2 regions of the Rossellomorea sp. LjRoot5 genome follow, and region 1 is predicted to be linked to the other one. Evidence: predicted binding sites of a transcription regulator. Region 1 holds the regulator's gene; the other holds the start of a gene.
The links. The regulator LexA, encoded in region 1, represses DNA repair genes until DNA is damaged. The targets are predictions, from matches to a motif close to CGAACATATGTTCG.
Positions count from the first base shown of each region.

Region 2: the regulator LexA is predicted to act here: its motif matches at 3,099-3,112, upstream of uvrB (excinuclease ABC subunit UvrB).

Region 1 covers NZ_CAXUQN020000001.1:2,508,100-2,518,367, reverse strand. The annotation lists gene ACSQ2E_RS12995 (aminotransferase class I/II-fold pyridoxal phosphate-dependent enzyme) at 1-854, shown strand, start outside; gene ACSQ2E_RS12990 (MerR family transcriptional regulator) at 1,003-1,419, shown strand; gene glnA (type I glutamate--ammonia ligase) at 1,457-2,791, shown strand; gene lexA (transcriptional repressor LexA) at 3,007-3,627, opposite strand; gene yneA (cell division suppressor protein YneA) at 3,781-4,107, shown strand; gene ACSQ2E_RS12970 (YneB family resolvase-like protein) at 4,119-4,769, shown strand; gene ACSQ2E_RS12965 (DUF896 domain-containing protein) at 4,874-5,107, shown strand; gene tkt (transketolase) at 5,295-7,298, shown strand; gene sirA (sporulation inhibitor of replication protein SirA) at 7,553-7,990, shown strand; gene ACSQ2E_RS12950 (YneF family protein) at 8,075-8,296, shown strand; gene ACSQ2E_RS12945 (CamS family sex pheromone protein) at 8,485-9,606, shown strand; gene ACSQ2E_RS12940 (Spo0E family sporulation regulatory protein-aspartic acid phosphatase) at 9,840-10,019, opposite strand.
Region 2 covers NZ_CAXUQN020000001.1:569,615-579,882, reverse strand. The annotation lists gene uvrA (excinuclease ABC subunit UvrA) at 1-986, opposite strand, end outside; gene uvrB (excinuclease ABC subunit UvrB) at 994-2,976, opposite strand; gene ACSQ2E_RS02810 (N-acetylmuramoyl-L-alanine amidase) at 3,575-5,587, shown strand; gene ACSQ2E_RS02805 (CsbA family protein) at 5,633-5,863, opposite strand; gene ACSQ2E_RS02800 (HD domain-containing protein) at 5,936-6,577, opposite strand; gene ACSQ2E_RS02795 (phosphoglycerate dehydrogenase) at 6,793-7,968, opposite strand; gene serC (3-phosphoserine/phosphohydroxythreonine transaminase) at 7,971-9,050, opposite strand; gene ACSQ2E_RS02785 (TrkH family potassium uptake protein) at 9,250-10,268, opposite strand, start outside.

The sequences.
Region 1 (10,268 bases):
ATATCCACTATCAGAGCGTTGATTTAGATGAGTCAGGAAAAGTAGATTTCGTAAAGGTGGCAACGACCATTTCAACAAAGACAAAAATGGTGGGTATCCAGCGATCAAAAGGGTATGCCAACCGGCCATCCTTTACCATTGAAGAAATAAAGGAAATGATTGATTTCATTAAAGAGATTGACCCTGGAATTGTTGTATTTGTAGACAACTGCTACGGGGAATTTGTCGAAGTGCAAGAACCATGTCACGTCGGTGCGGATCTAATGGCCGGCTCCCTTATTAAAAATCCCGGGGGTGGCCTTGCGAAAACAGGTGGATATATCGTCGGAAAGAAAGAATATGTAGAAGCCTGTTCCTTCCGTATGACCTCGCCGGGGATCGGGGCGGAGGCAGGGGCGTCTCTGTACAGTCTTCAAGAAATGTATCAAGGGTTCTTTTTAGCTCCTCACGTGGTGGCGCAATCATTAAAAGGAGCGGTTTTTACTTCGGCTCTGCTGACCGAGATTGGTATGAATACGGATCCTTCACCTCATGCCAGGCGCACGGATTTAATTCAATCGGTACAATTTGATGACAGGGAAAAGATGATCGCTTTCTGTCAGGCAATCCAATCAGCCTCACCGATCAATTCTCACTTCACGCCGTATCCGAACTATATGCCGGGCTATGAGGATGATGTCATCATGGCCGCAGGAACGTTCATTCAGGGAGCGAGCATTGAATTATCGGCGGATGGACCTATAAGACCACCTTATATAGCTTATGTTCAAGGCGGGTTGACATACTCCCATGTGAAAATCGCCGTTTGCTCTGCGGTGGACAACTTAATTGAAAAAGGTTTAATCACCATATAAAAAGGATATAAAAGTAGTAATTGGATAGTCTAAAATAGACTATCCATTTCTTTTGATTACTTATGTAAGAAAAACTCACATTTGATTGACAGAACTCCTGACATTACATATAATGAATTCAAGATGGAAAACAGAAGGAGGAATCAAGATGAGCGGAAGTGAAATTCGTCGAACGATGGCATTATTTCCAATTAGTATTGTCATGCAGCTCACGGACTTAACAGCTCGTCAGATTCGATACTACGAAGAGCATCAACTGATAAACCCGGCACGGACCGAGGGGAATCGCCGGCTCTTTTCCTTGAATGACATTGATAAGTTATTAGAAGTAAAGGATCTGTTAGATCAAGGTATCAACATGGCAGGGATTAAGAAGATCTTTTCTGTATCCGGTCATAATGAAAGCAAAGTCGTATCTGACGTAAGTAATGAAAAGGAAGAAAAAGCAAGACAGGATCTATCTGACGACGAGCTGCGTAAATTACTTCGCAATGAATTGATCCATTCCGGTCGATTCAATCGATCATCTCTGCGTCAAGGAGATATGTCCCGCTTCTTTCATTAAATAAACCCTTTAATAAACTTGAGGAGGAATTACGTAAATGGCAAAGTATACTAAGGAAGATGTTGCAAGATTAGCGAATGAAGAAGGAGTTAAGTTCATTCGACTACAATTCACCGACATTTTAGGGACGATCAAGAACGTAGAAATCCCTCTAAGTCAGCTTGAAAAAGCATTAGATAACAAAATGATGTTCGATGGTTCTTCCATTGAAGGATTCGTCCGTATCGAAGAATCAGATATGTACCTCTTCCCGGATTTAGACACATGGTTAGTTTTCCCGTGGACAGCTGAAAAAGGTAAGGTAGCCCGTCTGATCTGTGATATTTACAATCCGGATGGCACTCCGTTCGAGGGAGACCCCCGTAATAACCTAAAACGCATTTTAGGTGAAATGGAGGAACTTGGGTTCACTGACTTCAATCTTGGGCCAGAGCCGGAATTCTTCCTCTTTAAATTAGATGTAAATGGCGAACCTACGTTAGAATTAAATGATAACGGTGGCTATTTTGACCTAGCCCCTACCGATTTAGGGGAGAACTGCCGTCGTGATATCGCTTTAGAACTTGAAGAGATGGGCTTTGAAATCGAAGCATCTCACCATGAAGTAGCTCCCGGACAACATGAGATCGATTTCAAATACGCCAATGCATTAAGAGCTTGTGATGATATTCAGACATTCAAACTGGTAGTAAAAACGATTGCCCGTAAACACGGTTTGCACGCTACATTCATGCCGAAACCATTATTCGGTGTAAATGGCTCAGGAATGCACTGTAATATGTCCTTGTTCAAAAATGGAGTGAACTCTTTCTTTGATGAAAAAGGTGACTTGCAACTAAGCGATACTGCCCGTCAATTCCTTGCTGGTATCATTAAGCATGCCACTGCATTTACAGCGATTACCAACCCGACTGTAAACTCATATAAGCGCTTAGTTCCAGGATACGAAGCACCTTGCTATGTTGCCTGGTCTGCGCGTAATCGTAGCCCGTTAATCCGTATCCCTGCTTCCCGTGGCCTGAGCACACGCGTTGAAGTCCGCAGTGTCGACCCAGCGGCAAATCCTTACCTTGCAATGGCTGTTTTACTTGCGGCAGGATTAGATGGAATTAAGAATAACCTACCGGCTCCTAAGCCAATTGACCGCAACATCTATGTAATGGACAAAAAAGAGCGTGAAGAAGCAGGTATCGTAGATCTTCCTGCAACATTATATGCAGCTCTTGAAACATTAAAAACAAGTGAAGTAATTGTTAAGTCCCTTGGGGAACACATATTCGAACATTTCGTGGAAGCGAAAGAAATCGAGTGGGATATGTTCCGTACACAAGTACATCCTTGGGAACGTGAACAGTACATTCAAATGTATTAATTACCAGGAACCCTCAACGATATATCTTTGAGGGTTTTTTACACAAAGTTCAGGCTGTATTCATAGGGGGGAAGAAGGGAATCAGGGAAGGAAACGATATCAAAAAAAGCCTGGGGATGGAATGTTTCGACTTCCAACCTCAGGCTTTTTTTCATTATTATGATAACCGGCTGATAATAGTTTCTGGCATGCCCTAAGCATACCGAATGCCACTATCAATGAACTTGACGATACACTCCAACCACTTTACCTAAAATGGAGACGTTCCGTAAAATGATTGGTTCCATTGTTGAGTTCTCTGGCTGCAGACGCACATAATCCTTTTCTTTAAAGAAACGTTTGACCGTTGCTTCATCTTCATCGGTCATGGCAACGACGATATCTCCGTTGTTCGCTGTCTGCTGCTGGCGAACAATGACAAAATCCCCATCCAATATGCCGGCTTCGATCATACTGTCACCCATGATTTCAAGCATGAAGACCTGCTCATCCGAAGGGGCCATCCGCTCGGGCAGAGGGAAAAATTCTTCCACATTTTCAACAGCCGTTATCGGTTGACCTGCTGTGACTTTACCGATTAAAGGGACGTTTACTACACGTTGTCGCGGTATCGTATCTTCTTCAAGGTCCAGAATTTCTATCGCTCTCGGTTTAGTCGGATCACGACGGATCAGACCTTTACTTTCAAGCCTGGCTAAATGTCCGTGTACAGTGGAACTGGAAGCAAGACCGACAGCTTCCCCGATTTCACGTACGGAAGGGGGATACCCTTTTTCTCTGACTGCAACTTTAATATATTGTAGTATGTCCTGCTGTCTCTTCGACAATTTTGTCATGTTCACGCACCTCTATTATAGATCTTATGTTCCCATTATAGCATGTCACCACTATTGATACAAACATAAGTTCGAATTTTGTTGACACCAAACGAGTGTTCGTATTACAATGAAAACACAAAACAGAACAAACGTTCGTATGGGGGTAATTTTATGTTAACACATATTTGGAATCGATTCTCTTACATTATTATATTATTTGTTTTAGTCCTTTCAGCAGCTTGCTATTTATTAATCAATATGACTGATCAACCTTCCTTCCAAAGTATCACAGTAGAGGAGAGTGATACTCTTTGGACTATTGCCAAACAGTATAATGAAGAATATTCTATGACAGTGGAAGAATTTATCGCCTGGGTTGGCGAAGAGAACGAATTGACCTCTTTTACCATCAAACCTGGTGAATCACTTGTGTTACCTATTGAAAATCCAACAATATCATCTCAATCAGATTTCGAACTGGTCATGAACAAAGAATAGAGGGATAGAAGATGAAAGCAGTCATATACTGCAGAGTAAGTACTAAGAAAAACACACAGGAAACATCATTGGAACGGCAGGAAGAAGAACTGGTTAAATTGGCGAACGAACATCATTATGAAGTAAATGCGGTCATCAGGGATCAGGCGAGCGGATTTGAATTGGACCGTCCAGGTGTTTTGGAACTTTTGGACCTGGTCAGAGATAAATCAATTGAGGCTGTGCTTATCCAGGACGAGACAAGAATCGGCAGGGGAAATGCCAAGATCGCCCTTATTCACTGTCTGTTAAAAGAGGAAGTGAAAATCATCAGTCAGACTCATAGTGGAGAATTACACTTATCCGAATCCGATTCTATGGTCATCAACATTGTCAGTATGGTGGAGGAATATCAACGTAAACTTCATAACCTTAAAATTAAGCGGGGTATGAAGCGGGCTGTGGAAAATGGCTTTCAGCCTCATAAAAATTTAAAAAACAAAGGAAATGTGGAAGGAAGGGAACGCATTGAGGTGCCGGTCGAAGAAATCGTGCGATTAAGGAAAAATGAATTAACCTTCGCTGAGATTGCAGCTACTCTTAGGGGATTTGGATACGATGTATCCAAAGCTACGGTACATAGACGCTTCAAGGAATATATGGTGTCCCTTGATCATGCATAACCCTTGTTTTATACCCTTTATTCTAGTAACATGACGGTAATGTAATACACTGCTTTTAGAATGTTTTAGAGTTTGCAAACTATGCAATAAAGGAGTTTTTATAGATGCTTTCAAAATCAAAAATGAATAGAATCAACGAACTTGCCAAAAAGTCCAAAAGTAGCGGACTAACTGAGCAGGAAGCGAAAGAACAGACCAAACTTAGAAAAGAATATCTAGAAACGTTCCGTCAATCGATGAAAGGCACAATTGAAAATACAAGAATCTTTGATCCGGAAGGAAATGAAGTAACACCTAAAAAGATCCAAGATATACAGAATAAGAAAAAAATGCATTAATCAAAAAACTTCCAGGCCAATTTTGATAGGTCCTGGAAGTTTTTTGATTCATTTTCCTCCCTCATAAGATTTGAAGGGTTTTTATTTTCAACGATCATAAAGTCATGTTATCATTCAAGATAGTTGTATAAACTATCAAAGAAGATTAATATTAATAAGGTACATTAAAAGGAAGGATGTCTGACATATGTTTGATAAAACAGATCAATTAGCAATTAATACAATTCGTACATTATCAATCGATGCGATTGAAAAAGCAGGTTCCGGGCACCCGGGAATGCCTATGGGGGCAGCTCCAATGGCGTATGCACTTTGGACAAGGTTCATGAATCATAATCCTAAAAATCCAGAATGGTTCAACCGCGACCGTTTTGTCTTATCTGCGGGACACGGTTCGATGCTGTTGTACAGCCTACTCCATCTTTCTGGTTATGATGTTTCAATGGATGATCTTAAAAATTTCCGCCAATGGGGAAGTAAGACTCCAGGACATCCGGAGTACAAGCATACCTCTGGTGTAGAAGCAACGACTGGCCCGCTGGGACAGGGGATTGCAATGGCAGTTGGTATGGCATTAGCTGAAAGACATCTGGCCACTACATATAACAAAGACCAATATAATATGGTCGATCACTTTACATACTCCATTTGTGGAGATGGGGACTTAATGGAAGGTGTTTCCTCTGAAGCTGCTTCATTGGCAGCACATCTCAAATTAGGACGCCTTGTTGTTCTTTATGATTCCAATGATATTTCACTTGACGGAGAGTTGGATAAGTCATTCTCTGAGAGTGTTAAGGGACGATTTGAATCATACGGATGGCAGTATATTCGTGTTGAGGATGGAAATGATCTTGACGAAATTTCCAAAGCGATTGAAGAAGGTCAAGGGGATACATCCCGCCCGACAATGATTGAAGTTAAGACAGTCATTGGGTACGGAGCTCCGAATAAATCAGGTAAATCTGCTGTTCATGGTGCACCTCTGGGTGAAGATGAAATGAAGCTTACGAAAGAAGCGTACAAGTGGACATTCGATCAGGATTTCCACGTGCCTGATGAGGTATATAGCCGCTTTGAGGAAAAGATCCAACAAGCTGGCTCTGAGAAAGAACAAGATTGGGCCAACCAATTCATTAAATACAAAGAGGAACACCCTGAACTAGCCACTCAATTAGAAGCGGCGATCAAAGGCGAACTCCCTCAAGGATGGGATAAGGACATCCCGGTATATGAAGAAGGAAAAGCATTGGCAAGCCGAGCTTCTTCAGGGGAAGTGTTGAATGCCATTGCTCAAAACCTCCCTTCATTCATCGGTGGTTCCGCTGACTTGGCAGGATCAAACAAAACGATGATTAAAGATGAGAAAGATTTCATGCCTGAATCTTATGAAGGCCGCAATATCTGGTTCGGAGTCCGGGAATTCGGTATGGGTGGTGCCATGAATGGTATGGCACTGCACGGAGGGCTTCATGTATTCGGTGGGACATTCTTTGTATTCAGTGACTATTTAAGACCTGCTATCCGTTTGGCGGCAATAATGGGCTTACCTGTTACGTATGTATTCACACATGATAGTATCGCTGTGGGAGAAGACGGACCTACCCATGAACCTGTTGAACAGCTTGCATCCCTGCGTGCAATGCCTAACCTGTCAGTCATTCGACCTGGTGACGGTAATGAAGTGGCTGCCGCCTGGAGATTATCGTTAGAATCTAAAGATCAGCCTACGATGCTGGTTCTATCCCGTCAGGATCTACCAACGCTTAAAGGTACGGCTGATAAAGCCTATAACGGGGTTAACAAAGGAGCATATGTTGTCTCAGCTTCGGGTAAAGAACAGCCTGATGCCCTTTTGATTGCGACTGGTTCTGAAGTGCATCTTGCGGTAGATGCGCAAAATGCACTTGAAAAAGACGGCATCAGTGTTTCAGTTGTGAGCATGCCATCTTGGGATCGTTTCGAAAAGCAATCAAAAGAATACAAAGAATCCATCCTGCCTAAGAGCGTGAAAAAACGCCTGGCTATCGAAATGGGCTCTCCGATGGGCTGGGATCGCTACGTTGGCGATGAAGGTGACATCCTGGCAATCAATGGTTATGGTGCATCTGCCCCAGGAGCGAAGGTAATGGAAGAATATGGTTTCACTTCTGAAAATGTGGTATCTAGAATCAAAGCTTTACTTCAATAATCGTGAATGGAAAAGGTCGGCTCCTTACACCCTCTAAGGAGTTGGCCTTTTTCTTTTGGGTGAACACAATAGGAGTAAGGGTGGAAGAGATTGGGTATAGAACAAGTAACGTATAAATACTTCGTTCCGTCCCTTAATATTCAGAAGAGATAGAATAGGTTCGACAAAACTAGTGCAGATTTTCAACAATTTATGACAATGACTCCCTTCTAGTTGATTTATACTATATGAAAGAAAGGTAGGAGGGAGTAAAGGTGCGAAATTATCAAATCTATTGGATTGAAGAGTTGTTTGTTCAACACTACTATGGTCGTGAAAGAATGTTCTATCAATTGTTTTCTGATTGGGAAGCGAGTACAGGTGATCTTCACGAAATCGTCTCGAAACAAGTAGATTACATTACGAAACCGATTCCATACCTTCCTACACAAAGACTCCTTCAGCACGAAATCACGAAGGTTAAAGAGGCAGCCTGGATAAACTCCGTGGCGACAATCGAAAAAGAAGAATCAGGCGCGACACTCGTTCTGAATGAAAAGTCAATGTCTTTGAATGCCTGGGGACACGATGAATCTGAATATATCTTTTTTGAAATTTTACGAAGGAATATGGGTCAGTTATTGGCAATGGATATCAAAAATGAACGTTTTGGCTGGTTAAAACCAATAAAACAAAGAAAGTTTATATATTAATATGAAATTTCGACCAAAATATTGTATAATGTTTCAGGGTTTAGTACACTTTTAAAAGGACAACATGAAGGAGGAAGTAAGAGTATGGGAACGACTGGATTACTTATTCTAGTAGGCGTTCTGGCATTACTTGCCGGAGTAGCACTAGGATTTTTCATTGCTCGTAAATATATGATGAGCTATCTTAAGAAAAATCCACCAATTAACGAGCAAATGTTACGCATGATGATGATGCAAATGGGGCAAAAACCATCCCAGAAGAAAATCAATCAGATGATGAATGCAATGAATAAGAACATGAAGTAATAGATGGAAGCACTCAGGTGATGAGTGCTTTTTCTATTGTTGGGGCATCCTGATATGAGGGTGTGTACAGATGATTTTATAAGATTAGGTAGGATAATGGGATTATTTTCGTGAATTCATAAAAACTTAAAGATTATCAGGCTGATTGAAATGTAATGTATGATAAAATATAGTCCGGAGGGAGTCATATGAAAAAATGGATGATTGTATCTCTGTCCCTTTTGATTCTTATTGCCGGATGCAGCAATAAGCCTCAAGAAGTGATAGATGAAGAAACGCTTGAAATTCAAAATAGTGCAGCAAGTGATGCACGTGAATATTTAAATTATAAAGTAAACAAAGAAAAAAAGTCGGTAAATCGCGGTCTTATTACAATGACTATCAATAACCGCAGTGATATGGATGAAATTGAGACGGGCCTTATGTCCTTATCCACTGAACATTTTTCTCCTGAAAAGTATGTCTACCAGGAAGGGCAGTATTTAAAGAATCTAAGCTCATGGTTAGGGAGAAAGTCTAAATCCAATAAGGCAGGTCTTAACCCTGAATTGGAGATTACCGATGATATGTCATGGGAACAACAGATGGAGCTGGAAAAGAAAAACCCAATGTACCTTGCTTATATTCATGAGCAGAATTATGTAGACGCAGAAGGGAATATCAAGGGAATTTCCCTTGGTCTTGCGATGAACTCCATCGATTATATCAGGGTGGAAGATGATAAGAAGCTTATGCATTTTGACGAAGCGAACATTAACGAAAAAATGATGGAAGAATACGGGAAAAAAGTAGCTGGAACAGTGGCCCGCCGTGTAAGGGCAAATAAAGAATTGAAAAATGTACCCATTATGATTTCGATTTACAAACTACAACCTTTAAACAGCGTTGTTTCAGGTAACTATATCGCCACAACCTATTTAGATGAGAATGATAGGAAAATCAAAAAGTGGGATGATGTATCCGACAAATATTATTACTTCCCTAGTGATGAAGGAGAAGAGAAGGACCGGGATTTATATAACCGGATCCGGGATCTTGAAGATTATGTGTCAAAGTATTTCTCTCATCAGGATATTGAATTTGTGGGTAAAGGATTGTATAAAAAGGATACGCTAAATAAATTGGTCATCGATGTACATACAGGCATGGTGAAAGAAACCGAATTAATTGGGTTTGCACAGGCGATTGGTCCTGAAATCGTCGATTACTTCCCTCATACACCGGTTTACCTTTATGTGAAAACCCCTAAAGGTCTCAAAGCCACCATTGTCAAAGAAGTGGACCAGGAACCATTTGTACAAATACATTAAAATACTTCTATATGAAAGAGCTTCTCTAATCATGATTAGAGAGGTTCTTTTAATATAGTTCTTTTGCCAAAACCTATCCAATGGCAGAACTTCGACAGAAGATGGGGCTGGTGCTTCAGGATCCATTCCTATTCTTTGGTAATAAATCATGCAACAGGGAGACCCTTTATTTGGGTCTCCCTGTTCATATTTAGCATTATATTAGTATTGTTTATTTGGATGAAAGGTTTAGTTCAGCTCATTTGGGGTGTGTAGCATTTTTTTATGTATTGTGAGTTGTAGCTATTTAACAGACGATCAAGTTCCTGACTAAATTGAATAGCTTGAGGTGACGTCAGTCCATTTTCAGCAACAATATCAATTAATTGAGTACGCTTTTTTTCAATTCGTTCGAGAAGCTCTTTTTTAGACACGGCTGTTTCCTTTCTTTTGTATGTCCTGACAAGTGGAATACAAAACTAGTAATAACTGTAACTTTTTATTAGTATAACGAAAATAGCCTATTTTTTCAAAGTAAAATTATCGGATTTTAAAAAAGAAAAGAGACTTTAATACAAATGAAAGAGTAAAAGGTGATTGTAATAAGATAGTCACAAATCTTTCACATAAACATCCCTCATAGTTTGTAGCATTGTTTGATAGAATAGATATATATACTGAAT
Region 2 (10,268 bases), 1.9 Mb from region 1:
TCATAATGGTCACAGACCGCTTTCAGCAGGGATGGATAATATTGAGAACTTGTCGGTTCCCAAGGAGCGATCGCATGCTCATCGAGGGTACGGTCCCAATTTGGGATGACGAGTTCTTTATCCACCTCAAGCTTGGTTCCCAGTCCGTCACAACTTGGGCATGCCCCGAACGGACTGTTGAAGGAAAACATCCTTGGTTCAAGTTCAGTGATGGAAAATCCACAGTATGGACAGGCATGATGTTCACTGAATAACAGCTCATCTTTCCCGATGACATCGATGATTACCTGACCATCCGCCAGTCTCAGTGCCGTTTCAAGGGAATCGGAGAGGCGTGCTGCCACTCCTTCCTTCACTACGATCCGATCGATGATCACTTCGATGGAGTGCTTTTTATTTTTCTCCAATGAGATCTCTTCCCCAAGATCCTGTACCTCACCATTGATACGAACCCGTACGAACCCCTGCTTCTTGATGTCTTCCAGTGTCTTTGCATGGGTGCCCTTCCGGCCTGAAACAACGGGTGCAAGTACTTGCAGTTTCGTTCTCTCTGGATACTCAAGGACCCTGTCCACCATCTGTTCAATCGTCTGGGAAGTGATTTCAATCCCGTGATTCGGACAGATCGGTTTTCCGACCCTCGCAAACAGCAGACGAAGATAATCATAAATCTCCGTTACGGTTCCAACTGTTGAACGGGGATTGCGGCTCGTCGTTTTTTGATCGATGGAAATCGCCGGTGATAACCCTTCGATGGCGTCGACATCGGGCTTATCCATCTGACCGAGAAATTGACGGGCATAGGCAGAAAGGGATTCAACATATCGTCTCTGTCCCTCTGCATAAATGGTATCAAAGGCAAGGGAAGATTTCCCCGAACCCGATAGTCCGGTTAAAACGACCAGTTTATCCCGTGGGATATTGATATCTATATTTTTTAAATTATGAGCCCTAGCTCCTTGTACGATTATTTGATCCTGCGCCATAACTCGTTCATCCTTCCGCCTTGAGCTCAAGAATGGTATCACGAAGCTGCGCGGCACGTTCGAAGTCCAGTGCCTTGGCGGCTTCCTTCATTTCCACTTCCAGGCTAGCAATAAGTTTTTGTCGCTCCGGTTTAGACATATTCGAAACCTTTGTCTGTTCTCCTTCATAAACCCCTGCTTCTTCAGCGGCATGAGTCGCCTTGATGACATCCCTGATTTCTTTTTGTATGGTCGTCGGGGTCACGCCGTGTTTTTTGTTGTATTCCTGTTGGGTCGTCCGGCGACGTTCGGTTTCATCCAACGCTTTTTGCATGGAGTCGGTGATTTTGTCTGCATACATGATGACTCTTCCGTTACTATTACGGGCTGCACGGCCGATCGTCTGGATCAGGGACCGCTCAGAACGCAGGAAGCCTTCTTTATCAGCATCCAATATGGTGACAAGCGACACTTCAGGTATGTCCAGACCTTCACGGAGTAAGTTGATTCCTACTAAAACGTCGTATTTTCCCAAACGAAGATCCCTGATGATTTCGATACGCTCCAACGTCTTGATTTCAGAATGGAGGTATTGGACTTTGATTCCGATTTCCTTTAAATAGGCAGAGAGATCCTCTGACATTTTCTTCGTTAGCGTCGTAACGAGAACCCGTTCGTTTTTCTCGATCCGTTCATTGATCTCACCTAATAGATCGTCTATCTGGCCTTCGATCGGACGCACCTCGATGATAGGGTCAAGAAGTCCCGTCGGCCGGATGATCTGCTCGACCATCTCAGGACTATGTTCCAACTCATATGGTCCGGGAGTTGCGGAAACATAGAGAAGCTGCTTGGTTTTCTTCTCGAACTCTTCAAAGCGCAAGGGACGATTGTCCATGGCTGAAGGCAGACGGAATCCATGGTCCACAAGCACTTTTTTACGTGCCTGGTCCCCATTGAACATCCCCCGGATTTGAGGCAACGTAACGTGAGACTCATCGACCACAATCAGAAAGTCATCTGGAAAATAGTCCAGGAGAGTATAGGGAGTCGATCCTGCCGGTCTGAGCGTAAGGTGTCGTGAGTAGTTTTCAATTCCCGAGCAAAAGCCCATTTCCCTCATCATTTCCAGATCATAGCGGGTCCTTTGCTCTAAACGCTGGGCCTCAAGCAATTTATTCTCTTCCTTCATGATGGTCAGCTGCTCTTCAAGCTCTTTTTCAATATTCTTGACTGCGACCTCCAATTTTTCCTGGCGGGTTACGAAGTGGGATGCCGGGAATAATCTCATATGATTACGATCGCCTATGATTTCGCCGGTGAGGGCATCCACTTCACGGATCCGGTCTATTTCATCCCCGAAAAATTCTACACGCATACAGTGTTCATCACGGGAAGCAGGGAAAATTTCCACCACGTCTCCGCGCACACGGAAAGTCCCGCGCTGAAAGTCGATATCATTTCGTTCATATTGGATATCCACGAGCTTACGAAGCAATTGATTCCGTTCGATTTCCATCCCTGTTCTGAGGGAAAGCACGAGCTCACGATACTCTTCCGGATTACCTAAACCGTAAATACAGGACACACTGGCAATGATGATGACATCTTTCCGTTCAAAAAGGGAAGATGTGGCAGAGTGTCTCAGTTTATCGATTTCATCATTGATGCTGGCATCCTTTTCAATGAAGGTATCGGTTTGAGGGACATATGCTTCCGGCTGATAATAATCATAGTAACTTACAAAATATTCAACGGCGTTATCAGGGAAATACTCTTTAAACTCACTATAGAGTTGTCCCGCCAACGTTTTATTATGGGCGATGATGAGAGTCGGCTTTTCAACCTGCTTGATTACATTGGAGACGGTGAAGGTCTTTCCTGTCCCTGTTGCCCCAAGTAATGTTTGATGTCGTTTCCCTTCATTTATACCCTGTACCAGCTTCTCTATGGCAAGGGGCTGGTCACCCTCTGGTTTATATTTAGATTTGAGCTCGAATTGATCTTTCACCGTGAAACCTCCTATAATAAAGGACTGCTACCTTGTATTTACCTACTTATACCCATCTTAAACACTGCACACTCATTTATACCCATTCTACCACATTTCCTTCCCTATTAACCAACAATAAGCGAACAAAAGTTCGTTTATTCTTTTTTCAGGGACGGACCTTCAAAATCAGTCCTTTTAACATTGTGGATAACTTTTCGGTTTGAGAAAGAGGAAAGAAAGGATTATACATTCGACAAAGAAAAGAGGATTGACCATCTTCTTTCGACAGTATTCGATCATTTCTATGCACATCCTGTGTATAACTATGTGCATAAGTCGATGTCCTTTGTGGAAAATCCTTAAACTTATTCACAATTCGTCAAATTTCTTGTGAACAATTACCGTGTATTCGATTTCATACTGTGAATAACCATTTGAAATGCTATGTTATTCACATAATTCCTCCTTTATCCACAATTCAACCATTTGTGCCCTCAATCCCTCTTCCAAGAATATTCATCTAGGCATATATCCAATAATTGATTGACTATTCAGTCTATTTTTCTATAAGCTTCTTTATAGATTCTACTAAAATACATCGAAACAGGAGGAATGTATGAAAAAATCGAAATGGTTGCAAGTCGCAGGTAGTCTTAGTTTAACGGGGTTCTTATTGGGGGCCGCCGTGACACCCTTGTCCCCTTCACTTTCTTCTCAAGGAATTGCACGTGCTGCCACGGTGGATTCATCCGAATTGCAGGAAGCATTCCGACAAGCCGCTCAAGAATTTGGCGTACCCGTCGAAATACTCCTTTCAGTGAGTTATAACATGTCCTTATGGGAGCATCACGATGGCAAGCCAAGCGCTTCGGGGGGCTACGGATTGATGCATCTGACTGAAGTCAGTGTGGATAATTTGGAAGATCCTCGCACCTCGGACAAACCGTTACATATGTTTCTTTCAGGGAAGGAAGACGCTCCCATGCAGGGGGTGACAACTGGTAAGGTAACCGAGCTGACTCTCTCAGATCCGACCCTTCACACATTAACTGAGGCCGCGGACCTGCTTTCCCTTCCACCAGAAAACCTGAAAAAAGATAAAAAGCAAAACATCCGTGGAGCTGCGGCACTACTTGCAAAGTATGCGGATCAGACAATCGGTAAAACTCCGACGGGTCTTGACGATTGGTACGGGGCCGTTGCCAAATACAGTGGTTCTTCTGATGAGACAGGAGCAAGGGATTTTGCCGATCGAGTATATGAAACGATCAACGAAGGAGCGGCGAAACAGACAGAAGATGGCTCTTCCATCCATCTCGCTCCTAAACCAATCACTCCTGATAAAGAAACCATCAACCCTTTGCATTTAAAAACAGACGACGGAGAAAACAAAGCCGACTGTCCGAAAGGCCTTGCCTGCCATTTCGTCCCTGCAGCATACAAGAAAATCAATCATGACGGAACATTCTATGAGTGGTCTTACGGCAACTACGACAAAGCCAATCGTCCACATGATAACCAGGAAATCAAGTACATCGTCCTCCACGATACGGAAATCAGCTATGATCTAACCAAAACCGTTTTTCAGCGGGAAACGACCCAGGCTTCCGCCCACTACGTGATCCGCGCTTCAGATGGCGATATCACTCAAATGATCGATAATAAAGATGTAGCCTGGCATGCGGGCAACTGGTATTTCAATTCCAAAAGTATCGGAATCGAACATGAAGGAATCGCCATTGAAGGGGCAGACTGGTACAACGAGCAGCTGTACCATGCCTCCGCACGTTTAGTAAAGCATCTATCAAGGGAGTACAATATCCCGTTGGACCGCGATCATATCATCGCCCATGATGAAGTGCCGGGTACATCCGCAGCCAGACAGTCCACTATGCACTGGGATCCGGGCCCATTCTGGGATTGGGCTCATTATATGAAGATTTTGGGGGCACCCCTTGAGTCAGGGAAGAAGCAAAAAGACGTAGTCCAGATCAATCCGAACTTCAACAAGAACATGCCGGATCTTCAGACACCGAAGGGCGAGCCTGTGCCAAAGCAACCGGCAAACTTCGTCTACCTGTATAGCGCTCCGAGCTTTGATGCTCCTCTTATCAAAGACGCGGCACTGCCAAATGCCCATCCTTTAGATGCGTCGAATTGGGGAAATAAAGCAGTCACAGGTCAAACATTTTATAAGGCGGAAGACCAAGGGGACTGGACAGCGATCTGGTATGGAGCCCAGAAAGCGTGGTTCTATAATCCAAAAGGAAAAAACACCACAAAAGGTTCAGGGATCGTCATCACCCTGAAAGAAGGGAAAACGGAAATCCCAGTTTACGGTTTGGCTTATCCCGAAGCAGAAGCATTTCCTGAAGGCATTCCGGTAAGAGGAATGGATGTACTTCAATATACACTCACACCGGGACAGAAATATGTCGCCACTGAGAAAGTGAAAGGAAGCTATTACAGCGCACCGGTTTATACGTACAATCCGGAGACGACCCACAAGATCGTCTGGGGAGACGACGAATTTTATCTGATTCACCTGAATCACCGTCTTGCCTTCGTAAGAGCTGAAGATGTGGATGTTGTGGAGAATCCCAAACATAAACACCACCATAAGCGATAAAAAAACAAGGCCGTCCCCAAAGGATGGCCTTGTTTTTTATCGTGCCTATGCACTTCTCTTCGCTTTTTTCATCATCCGGTCACTATACCAGAATCCGGCGGTGAGCGATGCCGCGTCTATGACTATGAGCAACCATGAATCCGTATATCCCTTTGACACCGAAGCCGCTATGAGAGCAACGGTCAGAATCAAGCCGACATAATGATTATATGTCACCCGTGTGAACAGAACGACAAGCAATCCCGGTAAAAATAAGCCTAAAATAATTTTGGACACGTTCAACTCTCCTTGTAAATAAGGGAATAACACATATTCTACCGAAGTTTCCCCTATCTGGAAAGGGGGTTCTTATTCTTCAGCCTCCCGGATCAGTTTCTGTGTCCGTTCTTTCAGCTCATGATGGGGGATGAATTTTTCAGACAGCATATCAGGAAGGATGTATTCGAGGAAGTATTGTACGCATTCCATGTCCTTATATTTTACGATCGTCGTCAGTGCCTCCTGATAAATTTCAATAAACAGCGGTTCAGGATTTCCTTTTTGGATTTCACCGAATGACTCGTATAAAAGGTCGATTTTATCTGCGACGGATAGAATCCTTCCTTCGAGGGTCTCATCCTTCCCCTCTTTAAAACGTTCCCGGTATACTTCCTGGAATTGCGGGGGGAACTCCGTTGTGATGAATTTATTCACCATCTGATCCTCCACCTGGCTGAAGAGCTCCCGTAATTTGCCCGAAGCATATTTCACGGGTGTTTTGATATCACCGGTGAACAGTTCTGCGTAATCATGATTCAATGCTTTTTCATAGAGTGCTTTCCAATCCAGTTCTTTTCCGTTCTGTTCCTCCACCGTCCCAAGAAACTGGGCGATTTTCGTTACTTTAAAGGAATGGCTTGCCACATTATGCTCGTGGTATTTGAATCGACCCGGACAGCGGATAAGGGTCTCAAGATCTGATAAGCTTTTAAAATAATGATGAATTCCCATGGTATTCTCCTCTCACTGATTATCTTTACTTTATGAAAATAGTATCAAGGAGAGTCGGCCGATGCAACGATTGGTGGCTTATCCTTTTCTACTTCTCTTACTAATATGGTATTTTACGGTGGAATGATACGTGCTGGATTGCTTGTCCACATTTTTTCAGGATAGTAAGGGTGATAAAAAACACCCCCTCAGCATTTGAGAGAGTGTTTGTGACTTTATATGAGGCGTACGGAAACGACGCCGGTGATGTTTTTCATTTTTCGTTTCACGTCGGCGTGTTCATGCTCCGCTAATTTCTGGTCAAGGTCGATCATGGTGTATGCCCACGTATTCTTACTGCGATTGATCATATCGGCGATGTTGACGGCATAACCTGAGAGGACCGTAGCGATTTGTCCCACCATGTTCGGGATGTTCTGATGCATGACCGTCACTCTCATCTTCCCGCTGTACGGAAGCTCGACGTCCGGGAGGTTGACGGCATGCTTGATATTCCCTGTTTCAAGATAGGTTTTCAGCTGCTTGGTGGCCATGATGGCACAGTTTTCTTCCGATTCGACGGTAGATGCACCGAGATGCGGAACAGGTACGACATTTTTCATGGCGAGGACCTTTTTATTCGGAAAGTCCGTCACGTATTTCCGGACGACTCCTGATTCCAGCGCCCCGGCCATGGCATCCTCTTCCACCAGCTCACCCCTTGAAAAGTTCAGGATCGTCATTCCTTTTTTCATTTTCCGGAAGGCCTCTTCGCTTACAAAGCTTGCCGTTTTGTCCGTCAAAGGGATGTGCAACGTGACAAAATCACATTCTGCCCACACTTCTTCTATGTGATGAGCGCGCTTCACATCCTGCGATAAACGCCATGCAGCGTCGACGGAGATAAACGGATCATACGCCACTACATCCATCCCGAGGGCAAGAGCATCGTTGGCGACGAGGACACCGATCGCCCCCAAGCCGACGACCCCGAGCTTCTTCCCTTTGATTTCACTTCCTACGAATTCCTTTTTCTTCGCTTCCACCACACCAGGGACATCTTCTTCCGACTCTTTTAACGAGTTTGTCCAGCCGACGGCAGAATACAGGTTACGGGAGGAAGCAATCAAATTGGCGAGAACCAGCTCCTTGACGGCATTGGCATTGGCACCGGGTGTATTGAAGACGACAATCCCCTTTTCTGTACAGAGTTCGATGGGGATATTATTGACACCGGCTCCTGCACGGGCGATGGCCTTGACGGATGCGGGGAAATCGTAATCATGAAGGTTCTTCGATCTGACGAGGATTCCATCCGGGTCCCCGTTCCCATTCAGATGATAGTTCAGGTCGTCCTCGATCAGTGATAATCCGCTTTGACTGATGGCGTTGTACGTATTGATTGAAATCATTCTCAACATCCTCCTCGATCAGATTCAAATTTTTTCATGAAATCGACCAGCGACTCCACTCCTTCAAGCGGCATGGCATTGTAAAGACTCGCCCTCATTCCTCCGACGGAACGGTGACCTTTTAAAAATTCAAACCCTTCCGCTTTGGCTCCCTTTAAAAACTCCGCGTCCAGTTCTTCACTGCCCGTCGAAAAAGGAATGTTCATCAGGGAACGATTTTTCTCCGGTACGGGGTTGTGAAATAACGATGATTCATCAATACAGTCGTAAAGAAGAGCGGCTTTTCTCTCATTACGGACCTGCATCCCATCCACCCCGCCGTTCTCCTTCACCCATTCCAATACAAGTTTCAGAACATAAATGGAAAAGGTCGGTGGCGTATTGAAAAGGGAATCATGCTTCACATACGTTTCGTAGTTCAGCATGGTCGGACAGCTTTCCGGTGCCTTTCCGATCAGACTGTCGTGAATAATGGCCACGGTCACCCCGGATGGGCCCAGGTTTTTCTGGGCACCGGCATAAATGAGCCCGAAAGAGGAAACGTCTATTTTCTCAGAAAGGATGTGAGAAGACATGTCGGCGACGAGAGGTATCCCTCCCGTATCGGGATACTCATGGAACCGGGTTCCCTCGATTGTATTATTGGATGTGATATGTACATAGCTTGAGTCCGGTGAAAAATCTTCTGGTCTATAGGCAGGGATCTCAAACTTCCCATCGGGTAACAACCTACGGACCTTCCCTGACTTCTCCGCTTCTTTAATTGCTTTTTTTGACCAGCTGCCCGTCAGAATATAGTCTGCCTCCTGCCCCTCACCCAGGAGATTAAGGGGGATCATGGAGAATTGAAGGGAAGCTCCCCCCTGCAGGAAGATCACTCTATAATCATCGGGAATCGAAAGCAGTTCACCCAATAAGCTTTGTGCTTCCTCTATTATATTTTGGAAAGGGGCTGACCGATGACTCAATTCCATCACAGACATACCCGTCTCCCGATAATTCAATAACTCATCTTGAACCTTCTTCAACACAGGCTCAGGCAACACAGCAGGACCAGCAGAAAAGTTATACACACGCTTCAACAACAGCACCACCAAAAGTTCAGAATTTTTCAACAGTATAATGGCGGGCAAGACTTTCGTCAATATCAGTAACTTACGATGAAAACGCTTAATGAGATTGTTTTTAGCCTCATGCACGGTCATGGATGGATTCTTGCTGGTTTTATAAAAAATCGGCTTCCCCGCCTGCCCTTGTTGGGCCAAGCAGGAAAGCCGATATTCAGCCTGTCAGGATATCTTCTTTCGGATAGCGGATCTTCTCTTTATCCGGACGGGATAGGGAGAAGGCAAGTGTTAAGGGGCCAAGTTTCCCGGCGAACATCACAATGATGATGATCCACTTCCCTGCTATGGAAAGAGATCCCGTTATCCCCATGGACAATCCCACTGTACCGAAGGCGGACACCACTTCAAACACAATGGACAGGAACGACACATCATGTTCCGTCATTTCAAGGAAAAAAAGAGCAGTGAATACGAGTAGCACACTGATCATCGACAGAGCCAAAGCTTTGAAAATATGCGCTTGATCAATCGTGCGCCTGAAGATACGGATATCTTTTTTCTCTTTTAAAAAGGCGATCATACTCAATGAGATGACAACAAAAGTGGTCAGCTTGATTCCTCCGCCTGTGGAAGCACTACCCGCACCGATGAACATCAACAGGATGGTGAATAGCAGCGTTGAGCGCTCCATGCTTCCATAATCAAGGGAGTTGAATCCCGCCGTGCGGGGTGTGACCGCTTGAAAATAGGAGGCAAATAGTTTATCCGGAAGGGGCAGTTGCGCCAGGGTATTCGGATTATTATACTCCAGGACGAATATCATCATGAAAGCAATGACATTGATGATGAACGTTCCAAGGACCATGATTTTGGTATGCAGGGATAATTGACGGATCGTCTTTGATTTCCACAAATCCACCAACACCGTGAACCCTATCCCCCCTAGTATAAATAGGAACGAAATGGTCAGGTTGATAATCGGGCTTCCCACATATCCCATCAGACTGTCGGGAAACAGAGAAAAACCGGCATTGTTAAACGCAGATATTGAATGAAAGATACTGACATACAAGCCACGTTTCCATCCAAACTCCGGCACCCATTCCGTCGCTAATAACAGCAAGGCAAAACCTTCTACGATAAAAGAGAAGATAAATAAATATTTCACAAGCTTGATGACCCCGCCTACGGAAGTCTGATTCAGTGCCTGTTGAAGGAGTAACCGTTCTTTGA